4 regions of the Streptomyces deserti genome follow, and region 2 is predicted to be linked to each of the others. Evidence: riboswitches for the same ligand, from Rfam matches in the RefSeq annotation. Region 2 holds a riboswitch; each other region holds the start of a gene.
What was found. Region 2 has a riboswitch for cobalamin ahead of ACYVMZ_RS08335 (ABC transporter substrate-binding protein). Riboswitches for the same ligand answer to the same signal wherever they lie in the genome.

Region 1 (5,857 bases), on a different contig from region 2:
GAGTTGCGCATGCCGACGGCCGCGATGCGTTCGCGCAGGGCCGCCCAGCGCTCCGGCCAGGCCGGCTCGACGTCGTAGTGGTCGGGGTGCAGGATGCCCCGGGCCGTACGGGTCTTCTCCCAGGCCGGCAGCGGGCCGTTGCGCTCGGCCAGGTCGGCGGAGGCCTCGTACGCGGCGAGCATGATGCGCTCGGCGATGCGCGTGGACAGCTGCTTGGCCTCGGGGGAGTCGAAGGGCAGACGCAGCTTGAAGAAGACGTCCTGCAGGCCCATCACGCCCAGGCCCACCGGGCGCCACTTGGCGTTGGAGCGGCCCGCCTGCTCGGTCGGGTAGAAGTTGATGTCGACGACGCGGTCGAGGAAGGTGACGGCCGTGCGGACGGTCTCGTCGAGCCGCTCCCAGTCGATGTCCTGAGAGGCCGGGTCGACAAAGGCGGCGAGGTTGACCGACCCCAGGTTGCAGACCGCCGTCTCCCCGTCGCTGGTGACCTCCAGGATCTCCGTGCAGAGGTTGGAGGAGTGGACGACGTGGCCGGGTTCGGCGGTCTGGTTGGCGGAGCGGTTGGCGGCGTCCTTGAAGGTCATCCAGCCGTTGCCGGTCTGCGCGAGGGTGCGCATCATGCGGCCGTACAGCTCGCGGGCCGGGAGGGTCTTCTTGGCGAGCCCTGCCGCTTCGGCCTTGCGATATGCCGCGTCGAACTCCTCGCCCCACAGGTCGACCAGCTCGGGCACGTCCGACGGCGAGAACAGCGACCACTGCTCGTCGGCGTTGACCCGGCGCATGAACTCGTCCGGCACCCAGTGCGCGAGGTTCAGGTTGTGGGTCCGCCGGGCGTCCTCACCGGTGTTGTCGCGCAGCTCCAGGAACTCCTCGATGTCGGAGTGCCAGGTCTCCAGGTAGACCGCGGCCGCGCCCTTGCGCCGGCCGCCCTGGTTCACGGCGGCGACCGAGGCGTCGAGGGTCTTCAGGAACGGGACGATGCCGTTGGAGTGCCCGTTGGTGCCGCGGATGAGCGAACCGCGGGAGCGGATGCGGGAGTAGGCGATGCCGATGCCGCCGGCGTGCTTCGAGAGGCGGGCGACCTGGTGGTAACGGTCGTAGATGGAGTCCAGCTCGTCCTTGGGGGAGTCGAGGAGGTAGCAGGACGACATCTGGGGGTGCCGGGTGCCGGAGTTGAACAGGGTGGGGGAGGAGGGGAGGTAGTCGAGGCGGCTCATCAGCCGGTAGAGCGCGGCGACTTCGTCGACGGACCGGTGGGTGTCGTCCTCCGCCAGGCCGGCGGCGACGCGCAGCAGGAAGTGCTGGGGCGTCTCGACGGCCTTGCGGGTGATCGGGTGCCGGAGCAGGTAACGGCTGTGCAGGGTGCGCAGGCCGAAGTAGCCGAAGCGGTCGTCGGCCCGGGTGTCGATCAGCGCGTCCAGGCGCTCGGCGTGCAGGCGCACGAACTCGGCGGTCCGGTCGGCGATGAGTCCCTCGCGGTGCCCGACGGCGACGGACTCGGTGAAGGACGTGACGCCCTGCGAGGCGGCCTCGGCGCGGATGGAGATCGTCAGCAGCCGGGCGGCCAGCTTCGAGTAGGCGGGGTCCTCGGAGATCAGGCCGGCCGCCGCCTCCGTGGCCAGCTCGCGCAACTCCGTCTCGTCCGCCTGCGCCGACCGGCCGCGCAGCGCGGCGGCGGCGACCCGGCCGGGGTCGGCGTCGGGGAGGTCGGCGGTCAGCTCGGTCAGGGTCCGCAGCAGCGCGGCACCGGGACCGTCGTGGTCCGCTGCGGCGGCTGCTGAAGCCGGTTCGGCTGGCGCGATGGTCACGTGGGGCTCTCCCTCGCTCGGGCACGGGGGCCTCGCCGAGGGCAGGGGGCGGCACACGAGCGCACGCGGCGTCGCGTCCACCGGCCCATTCCACGAGGCCCGGACGTCAGGGGCACCCGGACCGGGCGGCCGGGCGCGCTGTCGGCAGGTCCTCGGACTGAACAAGCGTGCAGATACACGCAAGTACACCGTTGCGGGACAGTTCCGGATTCGCACCGGATTCCCCTGCGGCGACAGCGAGCATGAGCATACATCTTGTGCCGGGTTCCGGTGGCACCCCCAGATGTTGTGTCGTGCTGGTTTCAGAGGGGCAACTCGTAGGTGAGGAGCGTGATGTCGTCCAGGTGCGGGATCGGGTTCCAGTCGCGCTCGGGGGTGCGGGTGAAGCCCAGGCGTGCGTAGATGCGGTGGGCGGAGCGCATGGTGCGCTGGGTCGACAGCACGATGCGGACACAGCCGGGCGTGGCGCGGGCCCGGTCGATGCAGGCGCGGACCAGGGCCTCGCCGGTGCCCCGGCCGCGGGCGGCGCGGGCGACGGCGAGCATGCGGATCTCGGCCTCACCGGGCCGGGCTATGTCGGCCATGGGGCCGCCGCTAGGTACGAAGGTCACGCCGCCCAGCAACTGCCCGCTACCGACAGCGACCAGCACGTCCGCGGCGGCCGCCCGCTTGGCCACGTCCTTGAGTTCGCCGAGGTACTCGTCGCTCTCGCCGAAGTCGAGGAGGCCGTCCTGGAGGTAGGCCTGGGCGGTGATCTCGCCGAGGGTGTCGTACTCGTCAGGGGTCGCCTGCCTGATCACGATGTCCATGAGGCCGAGTGTGCCGGACGGGTACGACAACGGGCCGCCGGATCTCTCCGGCGGCCCGTCGACGCAGGACCCCCAGGCCCTGTCGTCAAACTCCCGCCTGCTCCGCGGCGTTTGACGACGGGGCCTAGTGCGCCGATCCGGCCGTGGCCGGCGGCAGCTCCACCTGCACGCCCGGGTCGCCCGCGTCGGCCGTGTAGTCCTCCGGCTTCGTCTCGTCGACGCCCTCCGGAGCCTTCAGCGCCTTCAGGACGAAGGTCAGGACCACGGTCACGACGACGTTCAGCACGAACGCCGTGAGGCCGATGTACCCGATCTCGCCGATGCCCGGGATCTCCTTCGCCGAGCCGCCGAAGTGCTTCTGCGTCGGCGAGGCGACCCCGTACGCGGCGACCGTGCCGTAGATCATGCCGACCGCCCAGCCGGCGAGCAGTGCCCAGCGGTGGAACCAGCGGGTGAACAGGCCGCCGACCAGGGCCGGGAAGGTCTGCAGGATCCAGATGCCGCCGAGCAGCTGGAAGTTGATGGCGACCGTCTTGTCCATCGTCAGGACGAAGGCCAGCGCGCCCACCTTCACCAGCAGCGACACCAGCTTGGAGACCTTGGTCTCCTGCTCCGGCGTCGCGTCCGGCTTGATGAAGTCCTTGTAGATGTTGCGGGTGAACAGGTTCGCCGCCGCGATCGACATGATCGCCGCGGGCACCAGCGCGCCGATGCCGATCGCCGCGAAGGCCACGCCCGCGAACCAGTCCGGGAACATCGTCTCGAACAGCTGCGGGATCGCCAGCTGCGCGTTGGTGACCTTGACCCCGGCCGCGATCGCCATGAAGCCGAGCAGCGCCAGCAGGCCCAGCATCAGCGAGTACAGCGGCAGGATCGTGGTGTTGCGGCGGATCACGTCACGGCTGCGCGAGGACAGGGTCGCCGTGATCGAGTGCGGGTACATGAACAGCGCGAGCGCCGAGCCCAACGCCAGCGTGGCGTACGTCCACTGGCCCGCCTCCGCCGGGACCAGCGCACCGCGTGGCGCGCCCGTCGCCGGGTTGGTTTGGCCGAACGCCTCGCCCGCCGCCTTGAAGATGTCGTCGAAGCCGCCCAGCTTGATCGGGATGTAGATGATCGCCACCGCGATGACGATGTAGATGAGGGTGTCCTTGACGAAGGCGATGAGCGCCGGGGCCCGCAGACCCGACGAGTACGTGTACGCCGCGAGCACACCGAAGGCGATCAGCAGCGGCAGGTCCTTGATGAACCAGTGGGTGTTCTCGCCGCCGCCGATGCCCATCACGTCCAGCACGGCCTGGATGCCGACGAGTTGGAGCGCGATGTACGGCATGGTCGCGAGGATGCCGGTGAGCGCCACCGCCAGCGACAGGCCCTTCGAGCCGAACCGGCCGCGCACGAAGTCGGACGTCGTCACGTAGCCGTGCTTGTGGGAGACCGACCACAGGCGGGGAAGGAAGGTGAAGATCAGCGGGTACACCAGGATCGTGTACGGCACCGCGAAGAAGCCGGCCGCGCCCGCCGCGTAGATCGCCGCCGGTACGGCGACGAAGGTGTACGCCGTGTAGAGGTCGCCGCCGAGCAGGAACCAGGTGATCCAGGTGCCGAACGACCGCCCGCCCAGGCCCCATTCGTCGAGGCTGTGCTCGTTCTCGGCCTTGCGCCAGCGGGCGGCCAGGAAGCCCATGACGGTGACGAGCAGGAAGAAGAAGATGAAGACGGCGAGTGCCACGCCGTTCACGCCGTCCTTCACTTGGCCGCACCCCCCTTGGCGGACGAGCGGGCGCGCTGGTCACGCTGCCAGAGCTTGTACGCGATGCCGGTCAGCACCGTGGAGATCAGCACCCAGGCCATCTGGTACCAGTAGAAGAACGGGATGCCGATGAAGACCGGGTCGGTCTTGGCGTAGGAACCGACCCACAGCATGGCCACGAAAGGCGCTATGAGGCAGAAGGCGATGACGACGCGCACAGGCGTCACCACCGGCCCGCTGCTGACTTCTGGGGCTTGCGACATCGGGTGGCTCCGTCCCCTCACTGATCACCTGTGCAATGCGCAGGAAATCTAGGTCAGGACATGGCGAAAACGGAACCCCTCGTCCGTATATCGGTCGTCAGCAGCAGCGGAAGCCCTGCCGCGGGTCGGCCTCCTGCCGCTCGGTGCGCATCCGCTCGAACGCGCGCCGTGACGGCACCTGGGCGTCCGGGTGCTCGCGGCGCAGATGCGCGACATAGCGGTCGTACGCCGACTCGTCGGTCAGCTCGCGCAGGTACCAGCGCACGCTACGGAACACCCGCCTGAGTGCCGACGGCATCGCGCGCCTCCTCCTTCTCCTCCTTCGTCGGGATCAGCCCGGCCGGAGCGACGATCTTCGACTCGACGTACGGTGCCTCGCTCAGTGACGACAGCGCCGGGCGGCGGATGTGCCGGACGCACACGCGGGCCGCGTCGACGATCACCACGACGATCAGGAGGGCCAGGATCGCCGAAAGGACGCCGTCCACCGTGGAGTTGGTGACCACGGTGTGCATGTCGTCCATGGTCTTGGCGGGCGGCAGGACCTCGCCGCGGTCGATGGCGTCCTGGAACACCTCGCGCTGCTTGAAGAAGCCGACCTTGGGGTCGCTGGAGAAGACCTTCTGCCAGCTCGCCGTCAGCGTCACCGTCGCGTCCCAGGCGAGCGGGACCCCGGTGATCCAGGCCCACTTGAGGCGTCCCGACTTCACCAGCAGCGTGGTGCACACCGCGAGGGCGACGGCCGCCAGCAGCTGGTTGGAGATGCCGAAGATGGGGAACAGCTGGTTGATGCCGCCGAGGGGTTCGTGGACGCCGACCCACAGGAAGTATCCCCACAGCCCGCACACGATCGCGCTGGTGATGACGAGGCCCGGCTTCCAACTCACGTTCCTGAAGGGCCGGTAGGCGTTGCCCAGCATGTCCTGGAGCATGAACCGGCCCACGCGCGTGCCGGCGTCCAGCGCGGTCAGGATGAACAGCGCCTCGAACATGATGGCGAAGTGGTACCAGAAGGCCTTCAGGCTCCCGCCCGTGACCTGCGAGAAGATCTCGGAGACACCGACGGCGAGGGTGGGCGCGCCGCCGGTACGCGACAGCAGGGTCGACTCCTCGACGCTCTTCGCCGCCTGGGCGAGGTCCTCGGGGGAGATCTGGTACCCCCAACCGCTCACCACCTGCGAGGCGTTCTCCACCGTCGTGCCGATGACCCCGGCCGGCGCGTTC
Region 2 (5,857 bases):
ACGCCTCGGCCTCCACCGGGAGGACGTCGGTCATCGCAGCCTCTCCGTCCGGCGCACGGCACGGATTGCGGCCGGCCATACGCCGGTCATCGCACCCTCCGCGTCCGATACAGCACCAGCACGAACGCCGGCACCCCGATGAGCGACGTCACGACCCCCACCGGCACCTCCTGCGGATCGAGGACGGTGCGGGCCAGGGTGTCCACCCACACCAGGAACACAGCACCCGCCAGCGCGGCGACCGGCAGCAGCCGGACGTGACCGGGCCCGACCAGGGCACGGGCGGCGTGCGGCAGGACGAGCCCGACGAACCCGATCGCCCCGGCCGAGCTGACCAGCGCGGCCGTGAGCAGGGCCGTGGCGCACAGCAGCACCAGCCGGGTACGGGCGACGGACACTCCCAGGGCGGCCGCCGCCTCCTGGCCGAAGGCGAAGGCGTCGAGGGTGCGGGCGTACGACAGGCACACCACCAGCGCCACGGCCAGCACGCCCAGGCACAGCCACACGTCCGTCCAGCCGGCGCCGCCGAGCGAGCCGAGCAGCCAGAACAGCACGCCCCGGGTGGTCTCGGCGTCGGCGGCGGTCATCACGACGAAGGAGGTGAGCGCGGAGAACAGCTGCATGGCGGCGACACCCGCCAGCACCACCCGGTCGGTGGTGCCGCCGAGGGTGTGGCTGAGCAGCAGGACCAGCGCGAAGGAGACCAGCGCGCCCAGGAACGCCCCCGCGGGCACCGAGACGGCCCCGCCGCCCACGCCCAGCACGACCACGACGACCGCACCCGTCGACGCGCCCGACGACACACCCAGCACGAACGGGTCGGCGAGCGGGTTGCGCAGCAGCGACTGCAGCACCACGCCGCACACGGCGAGCCCGGCCCCGCACACGGCCGCGAGGAGGGTGCGCGGCAGCCGCAGCTGCCATACGATGCCGTCCCTGATCGGCGTCAACTCCGAAGCGCCCAGGCCGAGATGGGCGACGACGGTCGACCACACCTCCCCGACCCCGATGTCCGCCGGACCGATGGTGATGGCGACGGCGAGGGAGGTGGCCAGGAGCAGAGCCCCGGCCGCACCGAGCGCCACCCCGCGCACGGTCACTTCACGAGCCCGAACTCACGTAGTCCCGCGGCCACGTGCTCCACGCCCTGGACCGTGCGGATCGTCGGGTTCATGGCCTGCCCGCTCAGCAGCACGTACCGCTTGTGCCGGACGGCGTCCATGTTCCTCGTCACGGGGTCGGACTCCAGGAAGGCGATCTTCTTCGCCGCCGACTCGGCGGTCTGCGACTTGCGGGTCAGGTCACCGATCACGAGCACGTCGGGGTTGCGGTCGGCGACCGTCTCCCAGTTGATCTGCGGCCATTCCTCGCGGGTGTCGTCGAAGACGTTCTTCGCGCCCAGGGCGCGGGTGATGACGCCGGGCGCCCCGCAGCAGCCGGCCATGTAGGGCGACTCGGAGTTGGCGAACCAGTACAGGAGGGTCACGTCCGAGGCGTCGATGCCCGCCGTGGCCTTCGCCATGCGCCGCTCCAGGGAGGCGACGAGCTTCTCGCCGCGCTCCTCCACCCCGAACACGGCGGCGAGGTCGCGGACTTCGCCGTACACGGTGTCGATGTCCAGGGCTTCGTCACGCGCCCCGTCGCCGTCACCGGTGTTGTCCTTGCCCGCGCAGTCGGACGGCGAGACGTACGTCGGCACGCCCAGCTTCTCGAACTGCTCCCGCGTGGCCACACCGCCCTTGCCCAGGGTGGAGACGAACGACGCGGCGACGAAGTCGGGGTCGGCGTCCAGGACCCGTTCGAAGGAGGGGTTGTCGTCGGCGAGGCGCGGCACGCGCGCGTTCGCCTTCTGAAGTCCCTTCAGCACGGGGTCGGTCCAGGTGGCCGTCCCCGCCAGGCGGTCGGCGAGGCCGAGGGAGAGCAGGATCTCGGTGGTGCCCTGGTTGAGGGAGACGGCGCGTTCCGGGGGCGCGTCGACGCGTACGGTGCGGCCGCAGTTGTCGAGGGTGACGGCGGCCTTCGTACCGGCGGCGGTGGTGTCGCCGCAGCCGGTCAGGAGCAGGGAGCCGGCCGCGAGCAGGGCGGCGGCGCGGGCGGGTCGCGCGAGGGGCACGGAATCGTCCTAGGTCGTCGAGGGCTCGAACGCGGAGCCCGGTCGTACGGTGCTCCCCCGCCGTGCGTCGGCCGCGGGGGCTGCCAGCAGGTCTTCGGACTCGGGTTCCTCCGGAGGGGGCGCCTTCCCGGAGGACTGTCGTCCTCCAGTGGCCGAGGCCCCGCCCGTCCCCCTCACCGCTGCGCGTCAGTTCCGGATTCACACCGGATTCCCTGACCCACGTACATGGGTTCGACTGGCCTCGGCAAGCTATCACGGCGGGCGCGGGGAATCACCGGGCCCCGTGCGTCGTTGTCCGGACGACAGCTCTTCCCCATGTCCCATCCCGAGGAGGCCGACGGTGTACGGCGACGAGGCAACGGTCCGCAAGATCCTCACCGGGCTCGGCGACACCTGGGCCGTGGTGGGCCTGTCGTCGAACCAGCGGCGCGCGGCGTACGGCGTCGCCGATGTGCTGCAGCGCTACGGCAAGCGCATCGTGCCCGTGCACCCCAGGGCGGAGACGGTGCACGGCGAGCGGGGATACGCCTCGCTCGCGGACATTCCCTTCGAGGTGGACGTGGTCGACGTGTTCGTGAACAGCGACCTGGCCGGGAAGGTCGCGGACGAGGCGGTCGCGAAGGGCGCCAAGGCGGTGTGGTTCCAGCTCGGTGTCATCGACGAGGCCGCGTACGAACGGACGCGCGCGGCAGGACTGGAGATGGTGATGGACCGCTGCCCGGCGATCGAGATCCCGCGGCTGGGCTGAGGCCTGGGACTTAACGACTCCCTCATTGCCGTGTACAGGAATCCTGAAGCCCTTTCCAGGAAATCCCCGCATCCGGTCAAATGCACGGCAACGGCCTTCTGCCTGCCGGCAATTCATTCCTAATCTGACGGCCTCTTGCTCACTGAACGCTTTTGTTCATTTCATGAGGGGCCCCTGTGGAAATGGTAAGCGTCGACCAGGCAGTGGCGGGGGCGAAAGGGAGGCCGGGCGGGCTGCGACGGGACGTCGGGCTGATCGGGCTCATGTGGGCCTCGGTCGGTTCCATCATCGGGTCGGGCTGGTTGTACGGCGCCGAGAAGGCGGTCGTGGCGGCCGGTCCGGCGGCGATCCTGTCGTGGGTGATCGGCGCGGTGGCGATCGTGCTGCTGGCGCTGGTGCACGCGGAACTCGGCGGCATGTTCCCGGTCGCGGGCGGCACGGCCCGCTATCCGCACTACGCGTTCGGCGGCCTGGCCGGCATGTCCTTCGGCTGGTTCTCCTGGCTGCAGGCGGCGACCGTGGCGCCGATCGAGGTCGAGGCGATGATCGGCTACGCCGGGCACTGGCACTGGGCGCAGGGCTTCCAGCACGCCGAGGACGGCACGCTGACGATGAGCGGGTTCGTCGTGGCCGTCGTCCTGATGGCCGTGTTCGTCGTGATCAACTTCCTCGGCGTGCGGGTGCTGGCGCACACCAACAGCGCGGCCACCTGGTGGAAGGTGGCCGTGCCCCTCGCGGCGATCTTCATCATCGCGGCGGGCAACTTCCACCCGGGCAACTTCACCGAGCACGGATTCGCTCCGTTCGGCGCCAAGGGCGTGCTGACCGCCATCAGTTCCAGCGGCATCATCTTCGCCCTGCTGGGCTTCGAGCAGGCCATCCAGCTGGCGGGCGAGAGCCGCGACCCGAGGCGGGACCTGCCGCGCGCGACCCTCGGCTCGGTCGCCATCGGCGCGGTCGTCTACGTCCTGCTCCAGATCGTGTTCATCGCCGCGCTCCCGCTGAGCTCCTTCGCGCACGGCTGGGCGAAGCTGGAGTACCCCGGGAGCAGCGGTCCCTGGGCGGGCCTGGCGACGCTGCTCGGCCTCGGCTGGCTGGGCGTGGTGCTGTACCTGGACGCGGTGGTCTCCCCCGGCGGCACCGGCCTGATCTACACCACCGCCACCTCCCGCGTCTCCTACGGCCTGGCCAGGAACGGCTACGCGCCGAAGGTCTTCACCCGCACCGACGCGCGCGGAGTGCCCTGGTTCGGGCTGATCGTCGCCTTCGTGACCGGCGTGGTCTGCTTCCTGCCCTTCCCGAGCTGGCAGCAGCTGGTCGGCTTCATCACCTCGGCGAGCGTCCTGATGTACGCGGGCGCCCCGCTGGCGTACGGCGTCTTCGCCGACCGGCTGCCGCACCACGAGCGCCCCTACCGCCTGCCCGGCGGCACGGTGATCGCGCCCCTGTCGTTCGTGGTCGCCAACCTCATCATCTACTGGTCCGGCTGGGACACCCTGTGGCGGCTGGGCGTGGCGATCGTCCTCGGCTACGTACTGCTCGGCGGATACGCCTGGTACGCCGTCCGCCGCCGCCTGCCGAACGCGCCCCGGCTCGACTTCAAGGCCGCCCAGTGGCTGCCCGCCTACCTGCTGGGCATGGGCGTCATCTCCTGGCAGGGCGGCTTCGGCGGCCAGGGCCACATCGGCCTGTGGTGGGACATCCTGGTCGTCGCCGTCTTCTCCCTGGCCGTCTACCACTGGGCGAAGGCCTCCGCGCCCCGGCCCCGGGAGATCGAGCGGAGCATCGAGGAAGTCGTCGTCGCGGACCTGCCCGCGCACTGACACCCGCCGCATAATGAGCCGGTGACTGACATCACTCCCCACCCCGACTCGGCCGCCCCGCAACGCTTTCCGGTCGTCGTCGTGGGCGCCGGCCCCGCCGGGCTCACCGTCGGCAACACCCTGCGGGCCGCCGGCGTCGACTGCCTGGTCCTGGAGACCGAGACCCGGGAGTTCATCGAACAGCGGCCCCGCGCCGGGGTGATCGAGGAGTGGGCCGTGCGCGGCCTAGAAAAGCGCGGCCTCGCGCGGAACCTGCTGGACCGGGCGCAGCTGCACAGCGCGTGCGAGTTCCGCTTCGGCGGGGAGACGTACCGGTTCCCCTACGGGGAGCTGACGGGATGCCATCACTTCGTCTATCCGCAGCAGTTCCTGGTGACGGACCTGGTACGCGAGTACGCGGACGTACGGGGCGGGGAGATACGGTTCGGCATACGGGACGTGCGGGTCCACGACCTGGACACCGACCGTCCGTCGGTGTCGTACACCTGCCCCGAGACGGGGCTGCGGCAGGTCGTCACCTGTGACTTCGTCGCGGGCTGCGACGGGGCGCGCGGCGTGACGCGGGCCTCGCTGCCGCCGGGGCGGGCGCGCATCGCGCGGCACGACTACGGCATCGGCTGGCTGGCGCTGCTCGCTCAGGCGCCGCAGTCCTCCGACTCCGTGCTGTTCGGCTGCCACCCCAGCGGATTCGCCGGGCACATGCCCCGCAGCGCCGAGGTGACCCGCTACTACCTCCAGTGCCCACCGGGCGACGACCCGGAGAACTGGCCGCACGAGCGCGTCTGGGCGGAGCTCCAGCAGCGGCTCGGGGCGGCCGGTGTCCCGCCCCTGACGGAGGGGCCGCTGATCGAGAAGCGCGTGCTGGACATGCACGACTACGTGGTCGAACCGATGGCGTTCGGGCGGCTCTTCCTGGCCGGTGACGCGGCCCACCTCGTCGCGCCCATCGGCGCCAAGGGCATGAATCTCGCCCTGCACGACGCGTTCCTGCTCGGCGACGCGCTCGTCGCGCACCTCCACGGCGGCGACGCGAGCGGGCTGGACGGCTATTCGGAGGCGTGTCTGCGGCGGGTGTGGGACTACCAGGAGTTCTCGCACTGGCTGTCCGAGCTGTACCACGGGACCGCGTCGGGCGATCCGTTCCGCGCGGGCACCACGCTGGCCCGGCTGCGC
Region 3 (5,857 bases), on a different contig from region 2:
CAGGTGTTCCTTGGAGGCGTGCTCGTCCACGCCCTCGCCGCTGCGGCCGCCCTGCTGGCGGGGCCGCGCCGACCGGGGGTCCGAGGGGCCCTTGCGGCCGCCCTCCTTGCGCTCCCAGTGGTCGCCGACCTTCTCGTACATGTGCTTCAGCGCGCCGTAGGCCACGCGATGCGCGCGCTCGCCCTCGCCGTACTGCTCCACGGCCGAGTCGTGCGCCTTGATCCAGGTGCGCTGGGCGTCCTTCGAGGAGCGCTCCAGGGTCGACGGAAGCTCCTGTCGTCCGGGCATCTCACCCACCTCCGTCCGTCGTCGCTTCCGGGGCCGGACGAGTGCCCGGCAGGGGGCCCGGAAAAACCGGGCGGAACCCTTGCGAGCACGGGGTTTGACGGCATGGACGGGGGCTACCCGCGCGGTGTGACTTCGACGACATCGCAGCAGGAGCTGTTCCGGTTCCTGGAGGACCGCTTCGCCTGCGCTCAGGCGTGCACGGAGTGCGCGCGGGCGTGTGCGCTGCGCGCGAGCCTCGTGGATCCCGACGGAACCGAGAACCAGGAACTCGTACGACGCAAGGGCATCATGTGCGCGGAGGTGTGCGACGCGACCTGCCGTGTGCTGTCCGAACAGAACCAGGTGGACGAGAGCGCCATCCGCATGCAGGTGGAGTGGTGCAGGACGGTGTGCCTGGAGAGCGCGCACGTCTTCGACGCGCACCCGGGCGCGGAGGAGACGGCGAGTGCGTGCCGGGCGTGCGCCCGGGCTTGCACGGACTTCCTCGCGACCTTGAACTGACGAGCGGCGTGCTCCGCGACCGGCGGTGCGGGTGCACACCGTGGGAGGCGTGAACGACTGACGCCTGCGGCGAGCGGGGGCGGGGGCGAGGGCGGCCGACGGGGTGGTGGTCGGCCGGCTGCCCGGCGTACGCCGCCGCGCCGATCACTGGCGGCCTTCGGCCGATGAGCGGGCGGCGTCGGATCCGGTGCTCGGTTCGTGGCGCTTGCCGAGCCTCGCGGGGGGCGCGTACGGCGATGGGCCGTTGTGCTACACCTCGAGCGGCTGCCCCAACCGTACGTTCCAGCGGCCCGACCGGCCGCTGACCTCCACCGCCGTCAGCGGTGGGACGTCCGTGCGCCAGAACGCGGTCTCCGGGGCCCCGAGCACCTGTACCACCACGGCCCGTACGACCTCCGGCTCGACCACGGCCACGGTCCGGCCCGCCACCGCGGCGGCTGTCTCCAGCCAGGCCGCGACCCGGTCGCAGAGTGCGCGTACCGACTCTCCGCCGTGCGGTGCCGCGCCGGGGTCCGTCAGCCACCGGGCGAGGGCCTCCGGCTCGCGCGCGCCCACCTCCGCCAGGGTCGCCCCCCGCCACCGTCCGGCATCCAGTCCCGCCAGCTCCGGGACGGCGACGGCGTCGAGGCCGAGGGCGTCGGCCGTCTCCCGGCAGCGCACGGTGGGGGAGGCCCAGGCCTGCCGGGCCGCCGGAAGCGAGCCGGCGGCCGTACGGGCGTGTCGCAGCCCGGACGCGTCGAGGGGACAGCCGTCGTCGAAGCGGGCCTCCCGCAGGGCCGCGGTGATCGCGGGTGAGATCAACATCACTCGGCTGGTCATCCGTCCACTCCTGCGCTCAACATCCTTTACTCGTCCGCCACTTGACGGCATGTATCCCACTCCGAGGGGCGCTCGCGGCCTTCCGCGCGCCCTTGGCCGGATCCGCACGACGCGGTACGGTCTCGTCGACATTCACGACGGCACGGCGGAAGCCGGTGGGACTCCGGCACGGTCGCGCCACTGTATGCCGGGCACGCACGCGAGTGCGGGCCCGGTGAGTCAGACCCCCTGCCGTCGTTCGTGCACCACCGATTCGGGACGCGAGTTTCCCAGGAGGTTCTGCCATGGCGCAGTCCGCCGCCCAACCGGCCACCACCCCCGCCACCACTACCGCCCCCGCCAAGCTGCCGCTCGGCGCGATCGCCCCCTGGGCGGTCTTCTTCGGCATCCTGATGCTGGTCCTGCTCTACTTCGTCGGCGCCGAGCAGGGCGCCACATCCGTGCTGGCCGGGGAGGACGTGCACGAGTGGGTGCACGACGCCCGCCACCTGCTCGGCTTCCCCTGCCACTGACGGCGGGGGAGGAACGTACGAGCTCATGAACTCGACAACCGTCCGCACCCTTCTGGTGCGCGGCATGCTCGCGGGTCTCGCCGCCGGGCTGCTCGCCCTCGTCGTCGCCTACTTCCTCGGCGAACCCCGCGTCGACGCGGCGATCGCCTTCGAGGAGGCGCACGCCCACGAGCACGGCGGGGAGGAGATCGTCAGCCGCACGATGCAGTCCACCGCGGGCCTGTCCACCGGTGTCCTCGTCTACGGCGTCGCCTTCGGCGGCATCGCCGCCCTCGCGTACTGCGTCGCGCTCGGCCGGATCGGCCGCTTCGGGCCGCGCGCGAGCGCGCTGCTCCTCGCGGTGGCCGGCCTGCTCACCGTGTACGTCGTGCCGTTCCTGAAGTACCCGGCCAACCCGCCGGCCGTCGGCGACCCCGACACCCTCGACCAGCGCACCGCCCTGTACTCCCTGATGGTGGTGCTGAGCGTGCTGCTGGCCGTGGCCACCGTGATCCTGGGCAAGCGCCTCGCGCCGCGCCTGGGCAACTGGAACGCCACGAGCGCCGCCGGGGCGTTCTTCGTCCTCGTCGTCGGTCTCGCGTACGCCTTCCTGCCCTCCTACGACAACGTCCCCAAGGAGTTCCCCGCCACCCTGCTGTGGCAGTTCCGCCTGGCGGCGCTGACCGTCCAGGTGACCCTGTGGACCGCCTTCGGGCTGATCTTCGGGGCCCTGGCGGAACGGGTGCTCGCCCCCCGGCCCACCACGCACCAGCCCACCGCCGCGCGGCCGACTCCCGTGCCGCACTGACCTGTTCACCCCGCCCGACATCCCACCGACAGGGCCCCCGGCATCCCGGGGGCCCTGTTCCCTGTCGCCGCGACCCGTAGGTGCTTTCCCCTGCCGCGCCATTCCCAATTTCTGAAACACGTTCTACGGTGTGCGCCGTCAGGACCGGCCTTGGGAGCCTGGAGGCGCCGTGCATCTCGACTACACGCCCGAGCAGCAGCGGCTGCGGACCGAACTGCGCGCCTACTTCACCGAGTTGGTCCCGACCGGCGCCTCCGCCCGGCACTTTGACCCGGCCGCCCAGAAGCGGTTCTACCGCGAGACCATCCGGCGGCTCGGCGCGGACGGCTGGCTCGGCGTGGGCTGGCCGAAGGAGTACGGCGGACGCGGCCTGACCGCGATGGAACAGTTCATCTTCTTCGACGAGGCCGCCCAGGCCGGCGTACCGCTGCCGCTGATGGCGCTCAACACCGTCGGCCCGACGATCATGCGGTACGGCACCGAGGAGCAGAGGGCGTACTTCCTGCCGAGGATCCTCTCCGGAGAGATCGACTTCGCCATCGGCTACAGCGAGCCCGACGCGGGCACGGACTTGGCGTCCCTGCGGACGCGCGCGGTGCGGGACGGTGACACGTATGTCGTCAACGGCCAGAAGATCTGGACCACCAACGGCGACACCGCCGACTGGGTGTGGCTGGCCGTGCGTACGGATCCGGACGCCCCGCCGCACAAGGGCATCACCCTGCTGCTGGTGCCGACCACGGACCCCGGCTACTCGTGCACCGTCATCCGCACCCTCGCCGGACACGACACCACGGCCAGTTACTACGAGAACGTCCGCGTCCCCGTCACCCACCGGGTCGGCGCCGAGAACCAGGGCTGGCGGCTGATCACCAACCAGCTCAACCACGAACGCGTCACCCTCGCTGCCCACGGCACCATGGCGATCCGCGCCCTGCACGACGTGCAGCGCTGGGCCATGGAGACCAAGCTCGCCGACGGCCGCCGCGTCGCCGACCTGCCCTGGGTACGCCGCCGCCTCGCCCAGACCCACGCCCGGCTCGACGCACTGAAACTCCTCAACTGGCGGATGGTCGCCGCCGTCCAGGACGGCACCCTCACCCCGCAGGACGCCTCCGCCGTCAAGGTGTACGGCTCGGAGGCCCGGCGCGACGCCTACGCCTGGCTCATGGAGATCGTCGCCGCCCCGGGCGCGCTCAAGGAGGGCTCGGCCGGGGCGGTCCTGCACGGCGAACTGGAGCGCGGTTACCGCTCGGCGGTCATCTTCACCTTCGGCGGCGGCAACAACGAGATCCAGCGCGAGATCATCTCGTGGATCGGGTTGGGGATGCCGCGGGTGCGCCGCTGACGTCTCGGTGTGACGAAGGATTATCGAGTGCTGGGCGTGCCCAAACCTGCGGTGGCTCGCGGTCGGTGGCAGGCTCGGTGGGATGGTTCGCGTGATGGGCCTGCGCTGGGGAAGCCCCCGTCAGCAAACCGACGAGGACTCATGAACGATCGAGGCTGATCTCCTTGGATTTTGGCTACTCAACTTGATTGGGCGATGTCGGGTGGCGTGGGCCATCGGTCACCTGCGCCGGTGGCCGCCGCGACCCACATGGGCCGGCCCTCGGTGTGCATACTGTGACCGGCAGGGGGCCGTCGTCCGACCGAACGCGATGGGCAGGGCCGATAGGCCACGGGCCGGGCCGGACGATCAAGCAGACCAGCGATGGATGAACAGGAAAGCTTGCGCCGCTACGGGCTTCGCCCCGTCGGCGCGGACCTCGACGAGATCCGTGCACTCCTCAGAGAGCACACGGCGCGTGAGCGACGCCCAGGGCGAGGGCGACACCGTGCTGATGAAGCTCTGCTGCGTCCAACTGTTCAACAGCGGCGACCTCGACGACGTGCTCCTGGTCTGGAGTGCGAAGCAAGCCAGCTTCGACGCAGCGTGCTCGATCGACACCGAACTCCTGCTTGGGCACGGGCTCGACACCACGAAGGCCCACCTCTCGGCCAACCGTGCACCTTCTGCGGCGGCAGCACTGGGTCGACTGCGCGAGCTCGAGGCGGACGGTGAATTCGAGGGCTTCTCAGTGGAGGAGTACTCCGCCGTCTACGACCGGTACTACGTCGACTGACGAATCTGCAGCGCCGCTCAGTCGTCCGTGATGAGGCCGGTGCCCGCAAGGCAGCTGTCGACGAAATCCGGGCGGTACTGGATCTGCTTGAGCCTGCTGGGCGGCCTGGTCTCGCCGGCTACGTCCGGCCCAGACGGCCCGCCGCCCCCGTCGATGCAATGACGGCGGATCGTGGTGTTGCAGGCGCTCACGGCCAGGGCGGCAGGCGAGCCCTCTGTCGCGAGTGTGCTTCACTCGGCGTCCGACCGGGCATCGAGCTGTTACTCAACCAGGTCAGTCAGGTGATGTTCGGGTGCGCGTTCCCTGGCGCGAGGTGGCCGTCGGAGACATCGGCCCACCTCGAGGAGATCTTCTCCGGCGACGGCACTCGGCCGATGCGGTTGCCGGTGGCGGCGATCGTGGCGTTGCTGGGCGAGTTCGACGTGGCCGTCGGCGCCGCCCGTACGACGATCAGCAGGCTGGCGCGTCGAGGGGCGCCGGAGGGCAGTCGGCAGGGCGGTACGGCTCGTACCGACTGACGCGGGAGGCCGCTGTCGATCCGGTGGAGCGGCGGTGCCTCGATCGCCACGTCACCACGTGCCGGCCGACTGGCCTCGGTCCCGGGCGAGGGAAGTGTGCGTCGCGGTGGACGACGGTCTGGCCCTGAGTTCAGAGGGATTGGGTCGCAGCGATTGACAGATGAGAGTACGGTCGCGACTCTTTCTGTTATTCGAAATGGTGTGGGAGCGTTCACAGTCATGTGATCGCAGAGAGCAGATCGCATGCAGCGCTCCTCGCCGCCTCGGGCCTTGGTACCTCCGCATCAGTGGTGACAGGAGGCATCTCCA
Region 4 (5,857 bases), on a different contig from region 2:
CAGGGCGGCCAGGTCCCGGGTGAGGCTGATCCGGCCCGCGGCGGTGCCGTGCACGATTAGCCGGGGCTCGGTGGGCAGCGGCCTGCCCGGGGGCGCCTTGAGGGCGGCGTCGCTGGCGAACCGGCCGGCGGCCACGGCGGCGGCGCCGACGCCTATCACGGCGGTGACGGCAGCGGCCGTCGCTTTGACAGTGCGCACGGATCCAGTGTCCTGGCGGACCCGGCGAGCGGCCAGCGGGAAAACGGCGCGGATGCCCGGCGAAGCGCCCGCGGACGCGGGTTCGCGGGCCGGGGCACCGGAGTCGTCACGCCCAGCACCGAACACCCGGCAGGCGTGCGCGTACGCGGGCCAGGCCACCGGAGTCGTCACGCCCAGCGCCGAACACCCGGCAGGCGTGCGGGTTCGCCGGCCGAGGGACAGGGTCGTCACGCCGCCCAGCGCCGAGCGCCCGCGGACGCAGCGGCCCCGTGGCCATCACCGGGCGCGGGTCCTCTCCACGCGCCGGAGCGTCGCCGTGGGGCGGAACCGCGCGCGGATCCCCGTTCGTGCGCCAGGGCGTCACCCCCGTTGCCCGTACCCCCGCAACCGCTCCCCCACCTCCGCCAGTTGCTCCTCCGTCAGCAGTGTCGGCGTCAGGCCCGGCACCGACGAGGCCGTCAGCCACAGGCGGCACATCCACTCCAGCTGGGCGGTGCGGTCGTAGGCCTGGTCGAGGGTGGCGCCGTAGGTGATCGTGCCGTGGTTCTGGAGGAGGCAGCCGGAGCGGCCGGTGAGGGCGTGCAGCATGTTCTCGGCCAACTCGCCGGTGCCGTACGTCGCATAGGGGGCGACCCGGACGGGTCCGCCGAGGGCCGCGGCCATGTAGTGGATCAGCGGAAGCTCCCGTACGAGCGTCGAGACGGCCGTCGCGTGCACGGCGTGGGTGTGGACGACGGCGCGGGCGTCGGTGGTGCGGTAGACCGCGAGGTGCATGGGCAGCTCGCTGGTCGGGACGAGGCTGCCGAGCACCTGCCGGCCGTCGAGGTCGACGCCGGTCACGTCGTCCGGGGTCAGCCGGTCGTACGGGACGCCCGACGGCGTGACCAGGACCGTCTCCCCGACGCGTACCGAGACGTTGCCGGAGGTGCCGACGACGAGGCCGTCGGAGACGGTCCGGCGGGCCGTCGCGACGAGGTCCGCCCAGGCGCGCGCCTCCTCGGCGCGCACCCTCCTCCCCCGCGGCTCCCGCGCATCCTGTGCGCCGTCCCGGACGTCTCCCCCGCCCCGCTGCTCAGCCATGCGGCGATCCTGCCAGGCAAGGCGTCAACGCGCCGCCGGGCCGGGGCACTTCAGGCCGGAAGCTGAGCCTCCGAAAGGGCCCATATCGCCATACTTCACCCTCTGATCCTACTTGGCCGGATCGTCGGGCATTGAACGATCCCCCAGTCCTCTCTGGGAGATTTGTCGTGCACGTCGCCATTCCGGGGGATACATGGCCCGTGACCACACGCCGTCCCGTCGCCGCAGCCGCGTTCTCGCGGCGGGCACGGCGGCGCTCGCCGTCGGGGGAACCACGCTCACCGAGGTGCCGGCCGCGGCGGCACCCAGACCGAAGGCACACGACGTCTCGTCCCACCAGAAGAACGTCGACCGGCCGAGCGGCTCACCGGCCGCCGTCCGGGAGCGCTGCCTGCCGGGTGGCCGGCCTGGACCATCTGGCATTACGGCGGCAGCGACACCCTTCCGGGTGACCAAAATCTCTTTTACGGGTCCCTCGATCGGCTGAAGAAGTTCGCCAAGGCCGCGTAGCCGTTGCGGCGCCGGGGCCGCCGGTCCGCGACGGAACGACGACCCCTCTTGCAGACACTCGGAAGCCTCTCCCAGTTCATCTTCCGTTCACCCTGGTTACCTACGTTCATCCAGCCAATGACCTCGAACGATTGCCTGGGTAAATGGAAAGCTTCTCGCTGATCCTCGCGATTGTGGTGGTAACCGCACTCGCGTTCGATTTCACGAACGGTTTCCACGACACCGCGAACGCGATGGCCACGACCATTTCCACGGGCGCCATGAGGCCCAAGGTCGCGGTGGCCATGTCCGCCGTCCTCAACCTGGTCGGCGCCTTCCTGTCCGTGGAGGTCGCCAACACCATCTCCAAGGGTCTCGTCGACGAGACCGGCATCCGTCCCGAGGTCATCTTCGCCGCCCTGGTCGGCGCGATCCTCTGGAACCTGCTGACCTGGCTGGTCGGGCTTCCGTCCAGTTCCTCGCACGCCCTCATGGGCGGTCTGATCGGCGCCACGATCGCCTCGGCGGGCGTCGGAGCGGTCCACGGTGACGTGCTGGTCACCAAGGTGCTGATCCCGGCGATCGCCGCCCCGCTCGTCGCGGGCATGGCCGCGATGCTGGCGACCCGGCTGACGTACTCGCTCGGCAGGAAGGCCGACGGCAAGGCGTCCGAGAAGGGCTACCGCGCCGGCCAGATCGCCTCCGCGGGCCTGGTCTCGCTGGCCCACGGCACCAACGACGCGCAGAAGACCATGGGCGTCATCACCCTGGCCCTGGTCGCCGGCGGCGCCGTCGCCCCCGACTCCGACCCGCCCCAGTGGGTCATCCTCTCCGCGGGCATCGCCATCGCGCTGGGCACGTACCTCGGCGGCTGGCGCATCATCCGCACCATGGGCAAGGGCCTGACCGACCTCCAGCCCCAGCAGGGCTTCGCCGCCCAGACCAGCGCCGCGACGGTCATCCTGGCCTCCTCCCACCTCGGTTTCTCCCTCTCCACCACGCACTCCGTCTCCGGCGCGGTGATGGGCGCGGGCCTGGGCCGCAAGCACGGGGTCGTCCGCTGGTCGACCGCCACGCGGATGTTCGTCGCCTGGGGCCTGACCCTGCCGGCCGCCGGCCTGGTCGGTGCGCTGGCGGAGTACGTGACCGGCTTCGGCGCGTGGGGCACGGGCGTGGTGGCCGTCTTCCTGGTCGCCTCCAGCGCGGCGATCTGGAAGATCTCCCGCCGGGAGGTCGTCGACCACACGAACGTCAACGACGTCGACGACGCCAGCGATGTCGACGAGGAGCCGACCGGTGTGGTGACCGCGGCGATGGCCGCGGTGGCGCCGCCTCCGGTGGCGGGCGCGGTGACCGAGGACCTCACGGCCACGATCCCGGGCCAGTCCTCGTCCACCGACTCGAAGGCCTCGTCGGCCACGACCACCGTCTGAGCCCGCCGCACCCGGCCGGATCCGAAGAAAGAGAAGTATCAGCATGAAGATCGACTGGGCGGCCCTCGGCTCCGTCTTCGGTGTCAGCCTCGTGGTCACCGTGGCCCTGGTGGGCCTGTTCACCCTCGGCATCACGGGGCTGTCGCGGCGGGAGCGGGCTGTGGCGCAGGGCGGGGGCGCGTCGCTCGCGGTCGCCGGGGCGTACGCGTGCTTCGCGGCGTGTGCTGCGGCCGTGGGATACGGGATCTATCTGATCGTGGCCTGAGGCCAACGAGCTCTACCGCCCGCCCTGCCCGGGAACCGCCTCATCGGTGGTCCGGGCAGGGCGGGTCTTTGTCTGCCGTAGGTGGGATTCCCATACGTCCCGTACGGGTGGGGGCAGCATCGCGGTTGCAGGCGTCACGGACCGTGGCCGCAAGGCGATGCCGCGTAGTCACCTCGTGTGAGTGAAACGCGCCGGGCGCGAGCGGCCCGAGAGGGAGCGCATTCGGGGGTGTGGGCCTGAGCACACTCCCCCGCCGCAGGTCAACGGCAAGTTGACGGCTGTTCGCGGGCCATGGTGGACTGCCGGAGCCAGTACGGCGGCAGGAGAGGAAGCCGGTGGAAGTCCGGCGCGGTCCCGCCACTGTCACCGGGGTGCACAGCCCCGGGAGCCAGGAACTCTCACCGCCGGTCTCGTCGAACCAGGGCGTGGACACCCTGAGTGAGGACATATCGCCATGCGCGCCTGCCGTTTGAGTCGCCCCTTCCGAGCCCTGCCCCACCCTTACGCGGGCTGAGCCCATGGGTGCCGAGCGCGTCTTCGCGTACGGCGCCGCCGCCGGTCTCCTCGGTGACCTGCTCCTCGGTGATCCGCGCCGCGGGCATCCGGTCGCCGTGTTCGGGCGGGCCGCCGGTGCCGTGGAACGGGTGTTGTGGCGGGACCACCGCGGGTGGGGTGCGCTGCACACCGCCGTGTGCGTCGGCGGGGCCGCCGCCCTAGGAGGGCTGGCCGCGCGTGCCGTACGCCGCTCCCCGGCCGCCTCCGTCGCGCTGACCGGTGTCGCCACCTGGGCCGTCGTCGGGGGGACCTCCCTGGTCCGTGAGGCCCGGGCCATCGGCAGTGCCCTGGACGCCGGAGACGTCGAGGCCGCCCGTGCCCGTCTGCCGCATCTGTGCGGGCGGGATCCGCAGGCGCTCGACGCCGACGGGATCGCGCGGGCCGTGGTCGAGTCCGTCGCCGAGAACACCTCCGACGCGGTGGTGGGGGCGCTCGTGTGGGGGGCCGTCGGGGGTGTGCCCGGGCTGGTCGGGTTCCGGGCCGTGAACACCCTCGACGCCATGGTGGGGCACAGGTCGCCCCGGTACCGGCGCTACGGGTGGGCCTCCGCGCGGCTCGACGACCTCGCGGGGTGGCCGGGGGCGCGCCTCACCGCTGTCCTCGCGGCGGTGACGGGGCCGGATCCGCGGGGCGCCGTGCGGGCCTGGCGTGCCGACGCCTCGAAGCATCCGAGTCCCAACGCGGGGCCCGTGGAGGCGTCTTTCGCGGGTGCGCTCGGGGTGCGGCTCGGCGGGACGCTGTCCTACGGCGGGCGCGTCGAGCACCGGCCCGTGCTCAACGGGGACGGGCGGGCCGTGTGCGCGTCCGACATCGAGCGGGCCGTACGGCTCTCCCGGCGGGTGAGCTGGCTCGCGCTCGGCGTGTGTGCGGCAGGGCGGCTTCTCGGGAAAGGGCGTACGTCGTGAACGGTGGTCTTCTCGTCGCAGGCACCACCTCCGACGCGGGCAAGAGCGTCGTCACCGCCGGGATCTGCCGCTGGTTGGTGCGGCAAGGCGTCAAGGTCGCGCCGTTCAAGGCGCAGAACATGTCGCTCAATTCCTTTGTGACCCGTGAGGGCGCCGAGATCGGGCGGGCGCAGGCCATGCAGGCGCAGGCCTGTCGTACAGAGCCGACCGCGTTGATGAATCCCGTGCTGCTCAAGCCGGGTGGCGAGCAGAGCAGTCAGGTCGTGCTGCTGGGCAAGCCGGTGGGCGAGTTGAGCGCGCGTGGGTATCACGGAGGGCGGCAGCAGGCGCTGCTCGGGACCGTGCTGGACTGCCTGGAGCAGTTGCGGGGCACGTATGACGCGGTGATCTGTGAGGGGGCCGGGAGTCCCGCCGAGATCAATCTGCGGCGGACCGACATCGTGAACATGGGGATCGCGCGCCACGCGCGGCTTCCCGTGCTCGTCGTCGGGGACATCGACCGGGGCGGCGTCTTCGCCTCCTTCTTCGGGACCGTCGCCCTGCTCTCACGCGAGGACCAGGAGTTCGTCGCCGGGTTCCTCGTCAACAAGTTCCGCGGAGACGTCAGCCTCCTGGAGCCCGGGCTCGACATGCTGCACGACCTCACCGGGCGGCGTACGTACGGGGTGCTGCCCTTCCGGCACGGCCTCGGCATCGACGAGGAGGACGGGATGGCGGTGTCCTTGCGGGGGGCCGTGCGCGAGTCCGTCGTCGCGCCGCCCGTCGGGGAGGACGTGCTGCGGGTGGCGGTGTGCGCGATCCCCCTCATGTCCAACTTCACGGACGTGGACGCGCTCGCCGCCGAGCCGGGGGTCGTGGTGCGGTTCGTGGACCGGCCGGAGGAGCTGGCCGACGCCGACCTCGTGGTGATCCCCGGTACCCGGGGGACCGTC

Region 1: it holds a riboswitch for cobalamin, as region 2 does, so the genes downstream of both, ACYVMZ_RS12695 (ribonucleoside-diphosphate reductase subunit alpha) here and ACYVMZ_RS08335 (ABC transporter substrate-binding protein) in region 2, are expected to answer to the same signal.
Region 3: it holds a riboswitch for cobalamin, as region 2 does, so the genes downstream of both, ACYVMZ_RS28400 (CbtB domain-containing protein) here and ACYVMZ_RS08335 (ABC transporter substrate-binding protein) in region 2, are expected to answer to the same signal.
Region 4: it holds a riboswitch for cobalamin, as region 2 does, so the genes downstream of both, ACYVMZ_RS30780 (cobalamin biosynthesis protein) here and ACYVMZ_RS08335 (ABC transporter substrate-binding protein) in region 2, are expected to answer to the same signal.

Annotation. Positions count from the first base shown of each region.
Region 1 covers NZ_BAAGRZ010000005.1:139,079-144,935, forward strand. The annotation lists gene ACYVMZ_RS12695 (ribonucleoside-diphosphate reductase subunit alpha) at 1-1,808, opposite strand, end outside; cobalamin riboswitch at 1,935-2,058, opposite strand; gene ACYVMZ_RS12700 (GNAT family N-acetyltransferase) at 2,111-2,617, opposite strand; gene mctP (monocarboxylate uptake permease MctP) at 2,742-4,370, opposite strand; gene ACYVMZ_RS12710 (DUF3311 domain-containing protein) at 4,367-4,633, opposite strand; gene ACYVMZ_RS12715 (YbdD/YjiX family protein) at 4,731-4,931, opposite strand; gene ACYVMZ_RS12720 (carbon starvation CstA family protein) at 4,900-5,857, opposite strand, start outside.
Region 2 covers NZ_BAAGRZ010000003.1:17,455-23,311, reverse strand. The annotation lists gene ACYVMZ_RS08345 (ABC transporter ATP-binding protein) at 1-34, opposite strand, end outside; gene ACYVMZ_RS08340 (FecCD family ABC transporter permease) at 87-1,100, opposite strand; gene ACYVMZ_RS08335 (ABC transporter substrate-binding protein) at 1,097-2,113, opposite strand; cobalamin riboswitch at 2,182-2,368, opposite strand; gene ACYVMZ_RS08330 (CoA-binding protein) at 2,454-2,861, shown strand; gene ACYVMZ_RS08325 (APC family permease) at 3,044-4,684, shown strand; gene ACYVMZ_RS08320 (4-hydroxybenzoate 3-monooxygenase) at 4,715-5,857, shown strand, end outside.
Region 3 covers NZ_BAAGRZ010000022.1:24,735-30,591, reverse strand. The annotation lists gene ACYVMZ_RS28415 (ChaB family protein) at 1-288, opposite strand, end outside; gene ACYVMZ_RS28410 (ferredoxin) at 391-789, shown strand; gene ACYVMZ_RS28405 (histidine phosphatase family protein) at 1,039-1,608, opposite strand; cobalamin riboswitch at 1,709-1,858, shown strand; gene ACYVMZ_RS28400 (CbtB domain-containing protein) at 1,893-2,120, shown strand; gene ACYVMZ_RS28395 (CbtA family protein) at 2,146-2,907, shown strand; gene ACYVMZ_RS28390 (acyl-CoA dehydrogenase family protein) at 3,077-4,255, shown strand; gene ACYVMZ_RS28385 (hypothetical protein) at 4,713-5,030, shown strand; gene ACYVMZ_RS28380 (hypothetical protein) at 5,308-5,598, opposite strand.
Region 4 covers NZ_BAAGRZ010000026.1:59,372-65,228, forward strand. The annotation lists gene ACYVMZ_RS30760 (alpha/beta hydrolase) at 1-198, opposite strand, end outside; gene ACYVMZ_RS30765 (class II aldolase/adducin family protein) at 559-1,278, opposite strand; gene ACYVMZ_RS30770 (inorganic phosphate transporter) at 1,932-3,200, shown strand; gene ACYVMZ_RS30775 (hypothetical protein) at 3,244-3,465, shown strand; cobalamin riboswitch at 3,744-3,882, shown strand; gene ACYVMZ_RS30780 (cobalamin biosynthesis protein) at 3,984-4,925, shown strand; gene ACYVMZ_RS30785 (cobyric acid synthase) at 4,922-5,857, shown strand, end outside.